Regions from separate parts of the Rothia sp. P5764 genome, predicted to be linked through region 3. Evidence: riboswitches for the same ligand, from Rfam matches in the RefSeq annotation. Region 3 holds a riboswitch; each other region holds the start of a gene.

Region 1 (5,974 bases), on a different contig from region 3:
TGCTGCCGGTTTTTTCTGCTAGCAGGGAGGTGGACCAGCCCGAGAGCAGGGCGCCAAAGAGCACGGGCCAAAAGCGACCCAAGAGTGCCAGGGGGCTAAGTCCCAGCAATCGCAGGGCCAGTAGCTCTAGGCAGAGCACCGTCAAGGAGGTAACCCAGTCCTGAGTTAAAAGTAGCCCCAGGGTCAGGGCGAAGGTCGCCCCCAGTTTGACTCCGGCGTTGATTCTACCGAGGGCGCCTTGCCGCTCAGCGGTAGCGGCGAAGGGATCATAGGCCACGGTTTCCCCCTCCTTCTAGGCTGTAGGTATCCCCGCCTAGGGCGGCAACATAGTCGGCATCGTGAGTGATAGAGATGACTGCCGTACCTACTTGGATAAGCTCTCGGATGAGGGTGACCAGTTCCTTCCAGGTTCGAGCGTCCTGGCCGAAAGTGGGCTCATCCAGTACCAGGATTTTAGGCTGGGTCGCTAGCGCGGTAGCCACCGAGAGCCTGCGCTTTTCACCACCGGAGAGCGTGAAGGGGTTGGCCTCTTGCAGGTGGGTAAGCCTCAAGCGTTCTAGGAGCTGGTCGGTAGCCTGGGCCAGGGAGGCTTCATCGAGGCTTTGCTTGCGGGCCCGTGCCAGGTGGCGGGGGCCAAACTCCAGTTCAGCTCTAACAGTGGGTGCGATGAACTGTTGCTCTGGGTCTTGGAAGACCAACCCAATTCGATCGGCCAGTTCAGCTGCTGGCCAGCTGGCTATGTCCGACCGATAGCGCTCAGCCAGATCACCGGTCAGGTGGGGGTGGGCAATGACCTGCCCGGCCACCGGGTAGAGCAGGCCGGTCAGGGTCAAAGCCAGGGTTGATTTGCCACAACCGTTGGGGCCTAGCAGGGCTAAGTGACTGCCAGCGTAGAGCTGAAGGTTGATACCCTCAGCAACTACAGGTAGGTCTAGGGTAGGTTTTTGACCCGATGCCAGGGCACGAGCGCGGTGCTTGAGCTGGCGACGGCTGGGGTAGGCGCGAGTAAGGGTCAAGTCACGGGCTTCTAGCACAAGTGGACCCAGCGCAGGGCTGTCCTTTGTGGGTGCCGGTGGGTGCGGCTGGTAGCCTGGCACCCAGACACCAGCATCAATGAGTTCCTGGCCTGCCTGGCTGAGCACGCGTTCGGGTGGACCATCGTGGCTGATACCGCCCTTGGCGCCGAGCACTATGATCCGGTCCATGTGCCGAGCCCAGATATCCAGGCGGTGTTCGATAACAACAAGGGTTGAGCCTGTCTCTTGGCAGGCTGCCACCACAGCGTCTCGAACCTCTATGACACCTGCGGGGTCCAGGTTGGCGGTTGGCTCATCGAGCAGCAGGGCGCCTGGGTTCATGGCTAGGATGCCGGCTAACCCCAGCCGTTGCTTCTGCCCGCCGGAAAGGGCCGATGTTGACCGGCTGTAGTCTAGGTGGCCTAAACCCACGGCCTTGAGGGCGCTTTTGACCCGCTCCCAGATCTGGGTGCGGGGGACGGACAGATTCTCGGGGCCAAAAGCGACGTCATCACCAACCCTGGCTAGGACCACGGAGCTTTCCGGGTCCTGTTGCATGAGCCCGCAGGTCCCGCGTGATTGGGCGGGAGTCAGGCCGTTAACGGACAGCTCCCCCAACTGGGATTGGCCGTCTTCGTCTTCTAGCAGGCCACCTAAGGCCTGGAGCAGGGTGGTTTTACCAGCACCGGAGGGGCCCACCAGGAGCACCTTCTGACCGGGTTCAATCTCGAAGGTCAAGTTAGAGAAAGTGGGCTTGGGCCGCCCCGGGTAGTGCCACCCGAACTCCCGGGCCCGGAAGTGGGCCCCCCGGCCTCTTGACTCTGGGCCGGGGGACGCAAGCTGATGATCTTCTGCGGTCAACGCCCTAGCCCTTTGAGCTGGCTGGTCCGCCCCGGCGGGAAGGCCTGCGAGCGGCCCGCCCTGCTGCCAGGGAATCTAGCGCGCCGGTTGAGACCAGACCGCGCACCAGCAACCAGGAGACCAGACCGGCCAGAACCAGGCCCGAGATCATAGAGCACAGAACATAGATGACTGCTTTTTGACCCACCATCTCACCGGCATAGTAGATGATGATTTCTGAGATCCCCATAGCGGCACCTGAGGCTAAACCGGCCAGCATGGCGGTGGCGAGGTTCCAGACCTTGTAGAAGAAGATCAGGAATATCAGCTCAGCACCCAGGCCCTGAACTAGGCCAGAGATTACTACAGTGAAGTTGTAGTGGGTGCCCAAGAGGGCCTCGATGACTGCCGCCAGAATCTCGGTGTAAAGGGCTGCACCGGGTTTGCGGATGACCAGGGCCCCCAGCAGACCCGCAAGTAGCCAGACACCCCCGGCTAAGGGGGAGTATTCAGGGGCCAGGGCTAGGGTGGTAGTGATGGCGGAGTAGCCAAAATTTGACCAGAGCCAGAAGATCAGGGCGCAAGCTACGGCCAGCACCGATGCTACGACGATATCGTTGACGCGCCAGGTGAGCGCGGATTTCTTGGACATAAAGCCTTCCTTTGGTGAGAACAGCAAAGGGGGCATGCACCGGCGCACCTGGGTACGCCTATTTACTTCGACTCCCTAGCGCCGGTACTAACCGGATCAGGTTGGAGGGTCTGCATGTGCACTCTCAGCGCCAGTCTGGCGCTCCCCTGTCGTTTATGGTTACCCGCCGGTCATAGAGCGGGGTCCCAAGCATGGAACCCTTCCAGTATAGAGCAAGCCGGGATACCCACGAAAATGAACAGTTATCCAGGCTGCGGGACTTCCCTAGTGTCTTTGTGCATAAGCTACAGCAATCATGAGGTGGCTCATGATCCCATCGACGGTAAGGAAGGTGAACTGCCGCGCCCTCCACATTCCACTACAGCGGCTGAATAAAGGCCCCCAGCACAACACTGGTTACTATCCATTCATTCCAGGCATTGTGAAAAAATAAGACCGAAACTGGGAGTTTCTATTTTTATAATCAGACTCGTGTCTATAAAAACTACTCTTTAGATACTCTAGGGCTAGCAATTATTTTGCCTATCACACCAAGGGGTAGTTCCTGGAAGGTACCTCCTATTCTTAGCGACAAGTCTATAAACGGCCTCCATGCAGGAACCCAGCAAGGGAAAATTATAGATTCTTGAGAACAGCGACAGGCCGGTAATTCTATCTAAAAACTTCATAAACCCCCCTGCCCCAGTAAAATACTGATGGTTCTCTATGTAAACAATAGATTTACTAAAATCACACGCATATTCTTGCTCGCTAGATTTTTCAAACACCTGGTAAGGAATAAAATCCACCAGCATATTTCTGTCTAGTTTAATAAGATAATCAACGGTTTTCGTACAAAAACCACAATTTCCATCAAAGATAAACAATTCTTTCATCTAAAAACCTCCATCTTGTTTATCAGCCTAGGCCATACATCCATAAAATACAGGGCATGGCCCCACCAGGAGCACCGTGAGGATCCCCCCCCCTTACCCGAACACCTACCTAAGCCCCTGATAAGCTCTTCAGTCATCAGGAGCAGACCGCGCTCACTTTGCCTGCCCTATACCCCAACCCTAGCGGGCAACTCACACCCTAACAATAAGTACTGATAGTCTTAGGGCAAGGGGCCATCCGGCCCGCCACACCAACAGAAGGGATCCCTCATGAACCCCCTCACAAAAATTGCAGGCTCGGCCGCCTCTCTAGGCGGTATCGCCCTGGCCAACAAGGTACTAGCCGCTAGCTGGGTTCGCATCACCGGCAACGAACCGCCAGAAAACAACCCAAATGAGGAAGAACGCTGGCGCGACATCATCCTCTGGTCACTGATCACCGGCCTGGTAGGCACCCTCATCAAGGTGTCCATCACCCGTGCCCAGCACAAGATTGAGACCAAGTCAAAGCTCAAAAACGGCGGGCAGGCAGAAGTCTAAGGCTGACCAGCTCAACTTTTTATCCGCCTTCTTAAACCGGCTCTGCGCCCGCAGGGCCGGCTTTTTTACGCCACCATCCACAGAAAACACTGTTGCACCTGGTGAGGCAAGTATCATAGACCCATGACTTCACCACACACCGGTAGCTTAGAAGCCAAGCCCCCAGCCCCCCGCTCCACCGTCTTCGCCTGGACCCTCTGGGACGTTGGGAACGCCAGTTTCAACGCGATTATGACCACCTTCGTCTTCGCGGTCTACCTCACCAGCAATACCGGCTTTGGCGATAAGGAACACAGCTCCGCTGTCCTCTCTTACGGCCTAACTATCGCTGGATTCTGTATTGCTCTTTTGGCGCCGGTTTCGGGCCAGCGAGCCGACGCCAGTGGCCGACGAGCCCTGTGGCTAGGCGTCAACAGTATGCTCCTGGCGGCAATTATGGCCCTCTGCTTCTTCGTCGCACCCGCTCCCCAATATCTCTTACTGGGCGTTGCTTTACTTTCCTTAGGTAACCTGGTCAACGAGTTTGCGGTGGTCAACTACAACGCCATCCTGCCAGCAATTTCTACTAAAGCAACCATCGGCAAAATTAGTGGCTCAGGATGGGCCGCAGGCTATATCGGTGGCATTGTTGCCCTGGGCATCGTACTCCTAGGTTTCGTCACCCCCGGCCTGCTGGGCATCCCCACAGACCAGGCCTACAACATTCGTGCCGTAGCGCTCTTCTCAGCGGCCTGGGCATTTATCTTCTCCCTACCGCTCATGCTCAAAGCCCGTTCACTGCCCAAACCCGAACGCGCACCCCAGGAAAAGGCAAGTCTTCTCGACTCCTACAAGGAGCTCTTTGCCACGGTCAAGAAGCTCCGCAAGGAAGCACCCACCACCCTCTACTTCCTGGTCTCCTCAGCGGTCTTCCGTGACGGCCTCAACGGCATCTTTACCTTCGGTGGTGTCCTGGCAGCAGGCTCCTTCGGATTTAGCACTAACCAAGTCATTATCTTCGCGATTTTCGGCAACATTGTCGCCGGTGCTGGCGCTATGCTAGGGGGCTACCTCGATGACGCTCTCGGCCCCAAACGGGTCATCATTTTCTCTCTGAGCGCTCTCATCGCTGTCTCCCTTCCCCTGCTCATCTGGCCCTCCACCACCATGTTCTGGGTCTGCGGGCTCACCCTCTGTGCCTTCGTAGGACCCGCCCAGTCAGCCGCCCGCTCCTACCTCGGCAGGCTCACCGAGGAAGGCAAGGAAGGCGAGATTTACGGCCTCTACTCCACCACCGGACGCGCCGCCAGCTTCCTGGCACCGGGTCTCTTCGGGCTCTGCGTGACCCTGACCGGCAACCAGCTCTGGGGCATTTTAGGTATCACCCTCGTCCTCTTTGTAGGCCTGCTTCTGATCATCCCCATCAAAGATCCCAAAGTCAGAAAATCAGCCAGCTCAGCTAACAGCTAGGACCAGGCAAGGTAAGCTCACAACAGCGCCGGAGCTAGCCCCCCAGAAGAACAAGCCCCGGCTACTTTAGGCCCTAGACAGCCTGAGATACCGGTCCCGGTATAGTGCCCAAAAAAATTCAACCGACCAGCTCAATAATTCCAGCACCCACCAGGTGCTCAAGAGCCCTATCAAACTCAGGGCGAGGCACCGGGCCATACAGCGTCACCATCACAGCGTGTAAATCATCGGCGCTCAAGGGGTGCGCCAAGGCCTCCCAGATATCCCACCCAATCAGAGATGTCCGGGTGAGCTTGCCCTGAGAAGCCACCAAGAAATCCTCCCCCGTTTCAAGCCCACTCGTGCCCGGTGCACGCCGGTAGCAGACCCCAGAAACCGAATTCACCTCAGCCTGCCCGGTTTCTACAAAGGTGTAGTCAGCCTGATGCGAAGCCAAATCCAGCTCACCGGCAAGCAGATCCTGAAAGAAAACCAAAGTATCAGTAATCTCACTGTAGGTTAGCCGAATAGCGCCACCCACCGAATTCACCAGATCCGCAAACTGCGCCAACCCCCGCGGCATTCTCTGAACACCAGACGACTGCTCCACCAGGGCAAAGAGC
Region 2 (5,974 bases), 190 kb from region 3:
CCCTGAGACTCTAGCAGTTGGACCACCATCTTGGTGGTGGTGGTTTTGCCGTTGGTGCCCGAGACAACAACGACGCCGTGCGGAAGTTTAGCGAGTTCTTGGGCCACAAAATTTGGGTGGAGCTTTTCCATGACCAGGCCGGGGAAAGCTGAACCGCCCCCGCGTAACTTAGTTGCATAACGAATGCCTTGGCCAACAAGGCGTACTACAGGTCGTGACATGCTCTCTATCTTACTGGTTTGCTCCACGCTAGCCAGCCAGGCCCACGCCCACCGCCTTTCCTGCTGGTTTTAGAAAGGTTTCCAGCCCCCGGTCAGTGAGTAGATCTTTTGGTTCGGGGTGCTAGCGAGAATAGCTTGGACCGCACGAGCTGACCGGCTACCGGCGGCACAGTAAACCACAAGCGGCAGCTCTGAGGGGTTGTCCATAAGTTCGCCCAGTGTGCTGCCCTTGCTCAGCTCTGCTAGAAGCTGGTCAAGAGGCAGATGCTGATCGTGTTCGTAGTGGCCGCCCCGGCGTTCGTCCGGACTGCGAACATCAAGTAGCTGGTAACGCTCCCGGTTCAGCCGCAGGTCCTCGTAGCTGATGGAGGGTACCTGCTGGCTATCCTGCTCACTCGAATAGCGCTGAATCTCTGCGAGCGCCGTCTTGAGGTTTCGGGTGGGTTGGCGGTTGGGGTCGGGGGTGATGGTCAGGGTTCTGGTGGTTGCTGTTCGTGCGTCGAAGAGCCAGAGTGTGCCCAGTAGTGGTTGGGGTAGGCCGGTGATGAGTTTGATGGCTTCGGTGGCCATGATGGAGCCGACTGTTCCGCAGAGGGATCCGAGTACTCCGCCTGCGGCGCAGGTGGGGACGGATTGGGGGTGGGGCATGTCGGGGTAGAGGTCGCGCAGGCTCCAGCCTTGTCTTGGGTGGCTGTTGAGGTAGCGGGGTGCGGACCAGAAGACGGTGGCTTGGGCTGTGTATTGGGAGAGGGTGCCCCAGATGAGGGGTTTGCCGAGTATTTCGCAGGTGTCAGCTACCAGGTAGCGGGTGGCGAAGTTGTCTGAGCCGTCGATGATGAGGTCGTAGGAGGCGAGCAGGTTTTCGATGTTGTGGGGTGTGAGGTAGAAGGGGTGGGCTGTGGCCTTGATGGAGGGGTTGAGGGCTTGGACTTGTTCGACGGCGGATATGGCTTTGTTTTTTCCGGCGTTTTGCCAGCGGTGGATGATTTGGCGTTGGAGGTTGGATTCTTCGATGGTGTCTCCGTCGATGATGTCCAGGTGGCCTATTCCTGCGGCGGCGAGGTAGAGGGCCAGTGGTGAGCCGAGCCCTCCTGCTCCGATGATCAGGACGCGGGCGGCGGCGAGGCGGCCTTGGCCGGTTTCTCCGATGCCGGGCAGGCTGGTGTGCCGTGCACCGATGCGGGTTTGGAGTTCGCTCAGGTGCGGGAGGGGTTCAACCAGCGGTGCTAGGGGTGGTAGTTCTTGACTCATGCTCTGCCTTTAGCTCTGGTGGGTGAGGTCCTGGGCGGTGGGGATGCCCTGTAAGATGCGCCCTTGCATGGGTGATGAGGCTTGGGCGTGGTGTCGTTTGGGGATGCGGCCGGCCTGCCGTGCCAGGTAGCCGGCTTGGACGGCGTGGCGCATGGCCTGTGCCATGGCGACTGGGTCTTGGGCGCGGGTGACTGCTGAGGCCAGCAGGACGGCGCTGCATCCGAGTTCCATGGCGAGCGCGGATTCTGAGGCTGTGCCGATTCCGGCATCGAGGATGACGGGTAGCTCGGTCTGCTCTGCGATCATTTGGATGTTGTGGGGGTTGAGGATTCCTAGGCCAGTGCCGATGGGTGCGCCTAGGGGCATGATGGCGCTTGCGCCGGCGCGTTCGAGTTGGCGTGCCACGATGGGGTCATCGTTGGTGTAGGCGAAGACGGTGAAGCCGCGTGAGGCGAGCTGTTCGGTGGCCTCGAGTAGTTCGAGGGTGTCGGGGAGCAGGGTGGTTTCGTCGGCTATGACTTCGAGTTTGACCCAGTTGGTTTCAAGTGCTTCTCTGCCGAGTTCTGCGGTGAGGGTGGCGTCTCTGGCGGTGTAGCAACCGGCTGTGTTGGGCAGGATTTTGATGCCCTTGCGTTGGATGATGGAGAAGAGTGATTCGCTGGTGGTGGGTGTGTAGCGGCGTAGGGCTACGGTGGTGAGTTCGGTACCCGATGCGGTGAGGGCTTCTTCCAGGTTGGTCAGGGAGGTGATTCCGCCTGTTCCCATGATGAGCCGGGAGTTGAGTCTTACTCCGTCGATGATGAGCTGGTCCTTGATGCCGGTCATGGTACTAGCCTCCTTGGACTGCGGTGATGACTTCGAGTGTGTCGCCCTCGGCTAGCGGTGTGTCTTGCCAGGTGCTTCGGGGTATGACGGTTTGGTTGCGGGCTATGGCGATTCCTCGGCGGGTGTCTTCTTGGGCTAGTGAGCTGCCGTGGAGGTGTTCGACGGCGGTGAGCACGGTTGCTGTTTCGGGGAGGGTGGTGGGTTGGCCGTTGAGCAGGATGTTCACGGGTGTGCCTTTCGGTTTGAGGGCAGGGGCGGGTTTAGCAGAGTGTCAGGGTTAGAGAGTATCGGGTTGAGCGAACCTGTAGGGGTTGCAGGTAGCTAGGTCTGCCAGGTCTTGTTCTGTGGTCTGGCCGGTGAGCTGGCGGGTGATGAGCTGGGCGGCCCAGGGGGCCAGGAGGATTCCGTGGCGGAAGAAGCCGGTGGCTAGCAGAGCGCCGGTGATTGGCTGGCCCCGGTGGGTGAGCTGGCCGATGAGGGGGATGTCATCGGGGGTTCCCGGTCGGGCGCGCGCTGTGGCCTCGTGTATTTCGAGTTCGCTCAGGGCGGGCACGAGTTCGTGGGCGTCGCGCAGGAGCTGGTAGATCCCCCCTGCGCTCAGTCCGGTTTGCTGGTCTTCTCGCATGGTGGCTCCTAGGACCAGGGTGTTGTCCTTGCGCGGAACCAGGTAGACGGGGTTGCCCCGGACAACCCCTCGGATGGTCCGGGTGAGGAAGGGCCGTTGGTGGGGCGGGACCGTTAGGCGCAGAATATCGCCGTGGACGGGCCTCAGCGGCAGACTTTCTAGCGAGTCCGGGCCGTGCAGTTGGGTTGCGGCAAGCCCGTTGGCAACTACCACTTGGGTGCTGGCCATGCTCCCTTGGTCCCCATCGGCATCAGCCCAGCTCACACCGGTAACCGTACCGTCTTCTAGGATGATGCCCTGCGCACTTGCACGAATAACCCTTCCCGCAAGCTCTTGGTCAAGGGCACGCATCAGGCGGCGTGGGTCTATCTGGTGGTCTTGGGCTATGGCAACGGCTCCGGCTAGCGAGGGGCTGAGGACGGGTTCACGGCGGCGAGCAGCTCGGGCTCCGATGGGCTCTGGTGTGAGCCCCAGTTCTTGCTGGTAGGTGGCAAGTTCAGTCAGGTGCTGGGCATCGGCCCGGTCAAAGGCCAGCACAAGGGTTTCGGTGGGCCTCCACCCGACGCTCTGGCCGCTAGTGGCCTCTAACCTAGCGACAAATTCGGGGTAGAGCTGGGCGGAGGTACGCATCAGCGGGAGCAGGGCCTCTTGGCGGTACTGCACTTCTGAGATAGAAGCGAGCATTCCGGCGGCGGCAAAGGAGGCACCGCTACCCGGGTGCGGGTCTAACACAATGGGTTGCCGTCCGGCCTGGAGCAAATGCCAGGCTGTACTGAGCCCGATGACTCCCCCACCGATAAGGACGATGTCGGCCTGCTCGGGTGGTGTCGCTTCAGGGTCTTGCCCCGAAGAACCTATCCCTGGTTCCTTCTGGCAGTTGAGCAGGGTACTGGACATGGTGAACAGATCCTTCCGGCGGCATGACCCGCATCAAGTTGACGGTCGGCTTTCGCCCTCTCAGCGCGCTTTGGGCACAGGTGCCGCACGCTCCCGTATGTTCTGCCCCTAGTATAGGAAGTAACAGTGTCTGAAAAAAATAGATACGTGACTCGGGAGGTAAAAATGCCCCAAAAGAATTTTGTTAACGTCACAGAGCCGTCATATACGCGCGCTCAAGGCCTTGAATTACTGGCCGCGGCTCAGCTCTACCTGTGCACTGATGCGCGCACCGAGCAGGGGGACCTCACAGAATTTTTGACCAAGGCTTTTGACGGGGGCGTGGATATTATCCAGCTGCGTGATAAGACCCTGCCGGTCAATGAAGAACTTGAAGCACTCGCGCTACTAAAAGAGATTGCCCACCGGGCAGGCAAGCTTTTTGCAGTCAATGACCGGGCCGATATTGCCGCACTGGTAGGGGCAGATATTTTCCATATGGGCCAGACCGATCTGACACCCAATCAGGCCCGTAGTTTGCTAGGCCCCGATGTGCTCTTGGGCCTATCAACGCACACACCGGCCCAGGGTCTAGCAGCTTTGAGTCACCCCGAGGTTGACTACTTCGCCTGCGGCCCGGTCTGGGAAACTCCCACCAAGCCCGGCCGTCCGGCCGCTGGCCTAGACTACATCAGCTACATCGCCACCCAGCAACCGCGCAAACCCTGGTTTGCTATTGGCTCTATCAACCAGGAAAGCCTGCCGCAGGTGGTACAGGCAGGAGCCAGCCGGATCGTCGTGGTTCGCGCCCTCACCCAGAACTCCGATGTTTCCAAGGCCGCTCACCAGCTCCGCCAGGGCCTGCCTCCACTACTCGGGGCATAAGATAACCTGGTAACTCAGCAAGCAGGCAAGGGAAAAGGGGCTTTTCGGTGTACGGTCTTCTCGATGATGTTCTTATGGGGCACGATTTTGTGTGGCGAGATATCACCTGGCGGGAGCGCGCCCCGGTTCTGACAGTTGAACCTCTCCAAGCCGGTAAGCCAGCGGGGCAGGTTCATACCCTACCTATCACCCCGGGTGCCTTCCTAGGGGTTCGGGTTCTACAGCCCGGGGAAGAATCTGCGGGAACCTACTGCACCGGTTATGCCCAAGCCAAGACTGATGGACCTGGTTTTACTCACCTGCCCTGCCCCAGCTCCGCCCTGGTGCCAAAAGGTAAGCAGTGCCCCACTTGCCTGGCCCGCGACGAGTTTGCCCCCATCCACCGGGTGCATTTAGGGGCGCAGATGACCCCGGCAGCGTTAGATTACGTTAACCTAGAGCATTTTCTCTATATTGCGACCTTTCCCGATGCCACCTCAAAGGTCGGTACCGCTTCGCTCCACTCCAATCCGCGCCGTCTGGACGATCAAGCGGTCGCTACAGCCACGATTATTGCCCGCGCGCAGACCGGCATCATTGTGCGCCAGCTAGAAGATTTCGTGTCCCGGGACGCTAACCTGAGCCAGTTTAAACACGCCTCCACCAAGTACCGTTCCTGGGTGAACCCGCTGACCCCCGCAGAGATTAAGTCAGCCCACTATATGGCAGTCGAGACCGCCACCTGGGCACTTGAAGATGCCGCTGACACTATCAGCGGGTTCCAGCCGCTGGCTGAGCCTTGGGTGCCTTCACTGGCTATGGGGCGGGCTTATGCCTCTTTACGGGCAGAAAACCCCGAACCGCTGTACGCTTACCCCTCACTGACCGAGGGTGAGCACGGCTTCTACGTCACCGGCGGTACCGGCAAATTCCTAACAGCCCACACCGGCAACCCGGAAGAAACCTTCTTAGTCAATACCGCCACGCTCTCAAACAAAGCCTGTGCCAGAGTGGGCGGGCTCATTCACAAGGAAAGTAGCGAACCGCGCCTCTTCTAGACTTTTAGCACGATTTTTGTCGCACAGTACAGTGCATTTAGTGCCTTGATTGAGCCCAGTGATCGGCCAGCAAGGTACGAATCTCATCCAGGGTTTGGGTAACAGTTTTAGTGCCGGCAACAATCGGCAGAAAATTAGTGTCACCGCTCCAGCGGGGAACAAGATGCTGGTGCAGATGATCGGCAACACCGGCCCCGCCGACCTTACCCTGGTTCATACCAATGTTGAAGCCAGCGGCATTACTGACCGACCGC
Region 3 (5,974 bases):
GCCGGTTTTGGTGCCGATATGGGGGCTGAACGGTTCTTCAACGTCAAGTGCCGTGTATCGGGGCTCAAACCCGACGCCGCCGTCCTAGTAGTGACCGTTCGTTCGCTCAAATCGCACTCGGGCCGTTACACTATTACACCTGGTAAGCCACTGCCTGAAGGCCTGCTTGAGGAGAACACAGCCGATGTTGAAGCCGGGGCGGCTAACCTGCTTAAGCACCTTGAGATTGTCCGCGGCTTTGGTGTGCAACCGGTAGTTGCTATCAATGCTTTCCCCACAGATTTCGAGTCTGAACACGAGACTATTCGCCGGATCGCTGAGGAGGCCGGTGCCCGCGTTGCCATTCACCGTGGTGTGGCCGAGGGCGGGAAGGGCGCAAGAGAGCTTGCCGATGCTGTGGCCGAGGCCTGCGACGACATGAGCGAATTGACCTACACCTACGAGGACTCCGATCCCCTGTCCACCAAGATTGAGAAGGTGGCTACTCAGGTCTACGGTGCGGATGGCATTGAGCTGGCACCAGCAGCTGCAAAGCAGCTGGCACGCTACGAGGAACTGGGCTACGGCAACCTACCCGTGGTGATCGCCAAAACCCACCTCTCCATTTCATCGGATCCCTCGCTCAAAGGCGCCCCGACCGGCTGGACTTTGCCCGTGCGCGAAGTACGCCTGGCGGCAGGCGCTGGCTACGTGTACGCTCTCTGCGGTACCATGCGTACCATGCCCGGGCTAGCTAAATCACCCGCTGCTGAGCGCATTGGGTTCGATGAGAACGGCACTATGGTGGGCCTGTTCTAAAGACTGTAATCACCGGTAAATAGCGCCCGCACCACCAGGAACAGGCTGTGAAGGCAGTCCGGGTGGCGTGGGCGCTTTGTTAGTTAGCTAGTTGCGTAGTTGGGCCTGAGCGAAGAAACGCAACTCGTGGAGGGCGGCCTGCTGGTAGGCCTTCTGAGCCGCTTCCAGGGTCTGGCCCGGGGCCTGCGAGAGCACCTGCTCTGCATAGGCAATAGCCTGCTCAGTTGCCTGGCGGAACTCTGGTGAACCGTACATGCTCAACCAGGCCGAGTAGGGGTGACCGGGAGTATTGACCTGAGCAAGAATTTCACCTATTTCTGCGTAGAGCCAGTAGCAGGGAAGAACCGCCGCCACCCCGATTGCGTAATCGTTGAGAGAAGCGGATGAGGTCAAGAAGTCTGTATAGGCCCTGGTGATATGGGAGGGGCCTGCACTGATATAGTCTGGCCCCAGCCAGTCAGCGTGAAGACTGGATTCGACCTCAATGCACTCCGCCGCCCCTCGCGCCCAGAAGACCTGTTCAGCAGATGAGGGAGCCTTAGCACTTAGGGTAGCAAGTGCCCGGGAGTAGCTCGAAAGATAGAGTGCGTCCTGGTCCTGGTAGAAGGTGAAGTCTGCAGTGGCCAGCGTGCCGGATGCAAGCTGCTGGATGAAGGGGAGTTCACAGATTGAGTCCCAAATCTGGCCGGTGAGTTCCCAGAGCCGTTTGGTCTGCGGGCCCGCCGCTGATATCTGAGGCGGCCTAGTGGTCGCTTCGAAGTCTCCGAGTTTTACCGGCGTCGCATCCGCTACCCGTGATTGTTCCCAGAGCCGCCAGAAGTGGTTGATCGGTCCGTGCCCTTGCCCCACGCTGAGGTGGTGACTGGTTGAGATTGCTCCATGAAGCCAGGTTGAAGTCCATTCCAGGGCTGCTTCAAGGCTTGCTCCTGTTGCCAGTCGTGTAGCGAGCGCAGCAGAAAGGCTGCACCCGGTGCCGTGGGTATTGGAGGTATCTATTTTCTTTTGTCTGAAGACGGCTGTGGTTCCTTGGGTAGTGACCACTGCGTTGCCCGCTTGGTCACCCGGTAGGTGCCCACTCTTAACGATAACTGCGACCTGGTAGCGTTCGGCGACTACCTGGGCGAGAGCACAGGCAGAGTCCCAGGTATCTGGCTCTGAGTCTTCGGCCAGAATGGCTAGCTCTGGGATATTGGGGGTGATAACCGTGGCGTACTTTAGGAATCGGCGTAGGGCATCCTCCGCCTCGGTTTCCAGCAGACGGTCCCCGCTGGTTGCGACCATGACAGGGTCAAGCACAACAAGCTGCTGTGGGTTGCTATCGAGCCATGCGGCTACAGTGTCGATGATGTCAGCAGAGCCTAGCATGCCAATTTTGACTGCATCAATGCGAACGTCCTCGCTGACGGCATCGAGTTGCGCTCGCAGAAAGTCAGCGGGCGGAACCTCGACAGCGCTGACGCCCTGAGTGTTTTGGGCGACAAGGGCCGTGACCGCGTTCATGCCGTAACCGCCTGCTGCCGCAATTGATTTGAGGTCAGCCTGCGCGCCGGCCCCTCCGCTGGGGTCCGTCCCCGCGATAGAGAGCACGTTGGGTACTAACGTTTCGAGAGCGGAAGTGCTATGAGCAAGAGGCGCAGGCAGAGGACGGCGCATGGGTTTCCCTTCGCTAGTTCTAACTAGAGCAGGTTCTGTGGGTCTAATCTCAGCCGCTTCTGCTGCCAGCGGCACCCCAAACCAAATGTCGGTTTTATGCTAACAGCTGGTGAAGCCGAACACAATAAAAATTTAGGGCTCTGGTGTTCAGTTGTTTTAAGATTTCAGCTAGCCCTGCGCTTACCAGCCTCTTTCTTTCCATTCGGGCAGATGAGGCCGCTCAGCACCCAGTGTGGTGGTGTCCCCGTGGCCGGGTAGAACGACCGTGGCATCGTCATATTGGGAGAAGATACGCGCTGAAACATCGGCCAAGAGCTGGGCGAAATCTTCCGGAGCCCGGGTCTTGCCTACCCCACCGGGGAAGAGGGAATCACCGGTGAATAGGAGGACGGGGTGCTCTCCGCTGGGGTCCCGATAGGCAAGAGCAATCGACCCGGGAGTATGCCCGCGCAGGCTGATGACTTCAAGCTCAATACCTGCTAGATTGAGGTTTTCCCCGCCGTTGAGCAGATGCTCAATACGTGTACCTTCCTGTTCGGCAATAGCATCGGCATCGGCCGAACCGCAGTAGGTGGCGGGTGACCACCCGGCAACTGCATCAGGCAAAGCCCGGATATGGTCCCAGTGGGAATGTGTGGTAATTAGTGCAAGGACTCCGGAGCCGGGCTGACCGACTTGGGCGGGGGAGTCAGTGGCGAGTGCGGCCTCAGTGAACTTTTGGATAGCGGGAAAATCATCTGCGGCATCAATGAGAATCTGGGCCCCGCTTTGCTTATGGGTGAGCAGGTAGACCTTGTTGCTCATCTCAGAGACAGCTATGCTACGGATGGTTATCAGTGGGGTAGAGGCATGGAGAGTTCCGGTTTCTGTCATACTAGTGATTCTAGGGCCCGCCCCCTCGCTCGTGAAGTGGTTGTGGAGCTTGAAATATTGCGCAAGGTGGAGCTGATCCCAAGGTCATCAGGCATAGGCTCTTTTGCGGCTCATTCCGGGCACCTCAACTACCCCGGTATCACGGCGGTCTTTGACCGTGCAGATGAGCTGATTCCAGACAAGAACCTTTAGACCGTCACGCTAGCTAACTACTTTCAGCCGGTAGCCTAACATCCAAGCACCCTGGGCGCGGTCTGCCCAAAACTTTACTGCATAGTTTAGAATATATCTTCGAAAAGACTTTCCTGAAGATAGGTAATCGTATGGCAGGCTTAGCCTCTCGCCCCATGGCCAGCGACCTCACGCACATCCGCGTGCAGGGTGCCCGTGAAAACAACCTTAAAAACGTTGACCTAGATATTCCCCGCGATGCCATGGTGGTGTTTACCGGCCTCTCGGGTTCAGGTAAATCATCTCTGGCTTTTGACACCATCTTTGCTGAGGGTCAGCGCCGCTACGTCGAGTCACTCTCCTCTTACGCCCGCATGTTCCTGGGGCAGGTGGATAAACCGGATGTTGACTTTATTGAGGGTCTTTCGCCAGCTGTGTCTATTGACCAGAAATCTACCTCTAAGAACCCTCGCTCAACGGTGGGTACTATCACTGAGATCTACGACTACATGCGTCTGCTGTGGGCACGCGTGGGCCACCCGCACTGCCCTGACTGCGGTGAAGAAATCTCCAAGCAGTCGCCCCAGCAGATTGTGGATGTACTGATGGGCTACCCCGAGAAGACCCGTCTACAGGTTTTGGCTCCTGTTGTCTCAGCGCGCAAGGGTGAATTCGTCGACCTTTTCAAAGAGCTATCCAACGCCGGTTACGCTCGTGCCCGAGTGGATGGGCTAACTATTCAACTGCAAGACCCTCCTCAGCTTGAAAAACAGTACAAACACACTATTGAGGTGGTTGTAGACCGCATAGCTATCAAGGAGAGCGTCCACCAGCGTCTCACGGATTCCATTGAAACTGCGCTTGGTTTGGCTGATGGGAAAGTCCTGATCGATTTTGTGGATGAGGATGAAGACTCAGCAAGCCGTACCCGGTCTTTTAGTGAGAACCTGGCCTGTCCTAACGGGCATGCTCTTTCTGTGACTGAGGTGGAGCCCCGCGCTTTCTCTTTCAACTCACCCTTTGGTGCCTGTCAGGGCTGTGACGGTATCGGCTCCAAGCTCCAAGTCGATGAAGACCTGCTTATCCCCAACCCGGAGCTCTCACTGGCTGAGGGAGCAATTGCACCCTGGTCGCAGGGCAAATCAACCACTGAGTATTGGCTCCGCCTGCTTGCGGGCTTGGGCCAAGAGCTCAATTTTGATCTGGCTACTCCCTGGAAGGATCTGCCAGCAAAGGCTAGGAAGGCGATCCTCAACGGCAAGGATTACCAGGTAACGGTAGCCTACAAGAACCGCTTCGGGCGGGAGCGCCGCTACACCTCAGGGTTTGAGGGAGTCGTCGGTTACATTAAGCGCAAGCACGAAGAAACTGAATCTGACTGGTCCAAGGACCGCTACGAGCAGTACATGCGCAATGTGGCTTGTACCGCCTGCCAGGGTGCCCGTCTCAACCCGACCATCCTGGCGGTCACCGTGGGGGGCAAGTCCATCGCAGAGGTCACGCAGTTGCCTATGCGTGAGGCTCTAGAGTTTATGCGATCCCTGAAGCTGAATGCCCGAGAAGCACAGATCGCTGAGCTGGTTCTTAAAGAAATCGACGCGCGCCTCCAGTTCCTGCTTGATGTTGGGCTTGATTACCTGAATCTGGCCCGTTCAGCCGGCACTCTTTCTGGCGGTGAGGCTCAGCGTATCCGCCTGGCAACCCAGATTGGCTCTGGTCTGGTGGGTGTTCTCTACGTACTTGATGAGCCCTCGATTGGTCTGCACCAGCGCGATAACCGCCGTCTGATTGAAACCCTGACAAAGCTCCGCGATATGGGCAACACTCTGATTGTGGTAGAACACGATGAAGACACTATGAAAGAAGCGGACTGGATCGTGGACGTTGGCCCGGGGGCCGGTGAACACGGTGGTCAGATTGTTCACTCGGGTACGTTTGCAGAGCTCCTTGACAATAAAGAGTCCGTGACCGGGGACTACATGGCTGGCCGCCGCACCATCGAGGTTCCCACAACCCGCCGTGCCGTGGACCCCAAACGCACTATTAAGGTTATTGGAGCACGTGAGAACAACCTTAAGAAGGTGGATGTAGAGTTCCCGCTGGGAGTCCTGACCGCCGTTACAGGTGTATCTGGTTCGGGCAAATCTACCCTGGTCAACGACATTCTCTACACCGCTCTGGCAAACCAGCTCAACGGTGCCAAGCAGGTGCCCGGTCGCCACAAGACCATCAAGGGTGTGGACCAGCTGGACAAAATCATCCATGTGGATCAGTCACCCATTGGTCGTACTCCGCGTTCTAACCCGGCAACTTATACCGGCGTTTTTGACCATATCCGTAAACTCTTCGCGGAAACCACCGAGGCAAAAATCCGTGGCTACCAGCCCGGCCGTTTCTCCTTCAACGTCAAGGGAGGCCGCTGCGAAGCTTGTTCCGGTGACGGTACTCTCAAAATTGAAATGAACTTCCTGCCCGATGT

Evidence for each region. A riboswitch is a leader RNA that binds a small molecule or an ion and turns the genes downstream of it on or off. The one in region 3 is predicted to bind thiamine pyrophosphate.
Region 1: linked by a shared signal. The riboswitch ahead of ACN08Y_RS09520 (ECF transporter S component) and the one ahead of ACN08Y_RS04225 (bifunctional hydroxymethylpyrimidine kinase/phosphomethylpyrimidine kinase) in region 3 are both predicted to bind thiamine pyrophosphate.
Region 2: linked by a shared signal. The riboswitch ahead of thiO (glycine oxidase ThiO) and the one ahead of ACN08Y_RS04225 (bifunctional hydroxymethylpyrimidine kinase/phosphomethylpyrimidine kinase) in region 3 are both predicted to bind thiamine pyrophosphate.

What each region holds. Positions count from the first base shown of each region.
Region 1 covers NZ_JBLXXQ010000007.1:19,686-25,659, reverse strand. Annotated here, with positions in the region: gene ACN08Y_RS09530 (energy-coupling factor transporter transmembrane component T family protein) at 1-277, opposite strand, end outside; gene ACN08Y_RS09525 (ABC transporter ATP-binding protein) at 267-1,877, opposite strand; gene ACN08Y_RS09520 (ECF transporter S component) at 1,882-2,508, opposite strand; TPP riboswitch at 2,564-2,666, opposite strand; gene ACN08Y_RS09515 (thiol-disulfide oxidoreductase DCC family protein) at 3,015-3,383, opposite strand; gene ACN08Y_RS09510 (DUF4235 domain-containing protein) at 3,654-3,923, shown strand; gene ACN08Y_RS09505 (MFS transporter) at 4,047-5,372, shown strand; gene ACN08Y_RS09500 (hypothetical protein) at 5,491-5,974, opposite strand, start outside.
Region 2 covers NZ_JBLXXQ010000002.1:314,952-320,925, forward strand. Annotated here, with positions in the region: gene ACN08Y_RS05075 (MurT ligase domain-containing protein) at 1-230, opposite strand, end outside; gene ACN08Y_RS05080 (ThiF family adenylyltransferase) at 291-1,472, opposite strand; gene ACN08Y_RS05085 (thiazole synthase) at 1,482-2,297, opposite strand; gene thiS (sulfur carrier protein ThiS) at 2,302-2,523, opposite strand; gene thiO (glycine oxidase ThiO) at 2,575-3,819, opposite strand; TPP riboswitch at 3,812-3,926, opposite strand; gene thiE (thiamine phosphate synthase) at 3,985-4,683, shown strand; gene ACN08Y_RS05105 (hypothetical protein) at 4,731-5,720, shown strand; gene ACN08Y_RS05110 (HIT family protein) at 5,758-5,974, opposite strand, start outside.
Region 3 covers NZ_JBLXXQ010000002.1:122,260-128,233, forward strand. Annotated here, with positions in the region: gene ACN08Y_RS04220 (formate--tetrahydrofolate ligase) at 1-798, shown strand, start outside; gene ACN08Y_RS04225 (bifunctional hydroxymethylpyrimidine kinase/phosphomethylpyrimidine kinase) at 886-2,451, opposite strand; TPP riboswitch at 2,440-2,540, opposite strand; gene ACN08Y_RS04230 (MBL fold metallo-hydrolase) at 2,632-3,324, opposite strand; gene ACN08Y_RS04235 (hypothetical protein) at 3,367-3,516, shown strand; gene uvrA (excinuclease ABC subunit UvrA) at 3,648-5,974, shown strand, end outside.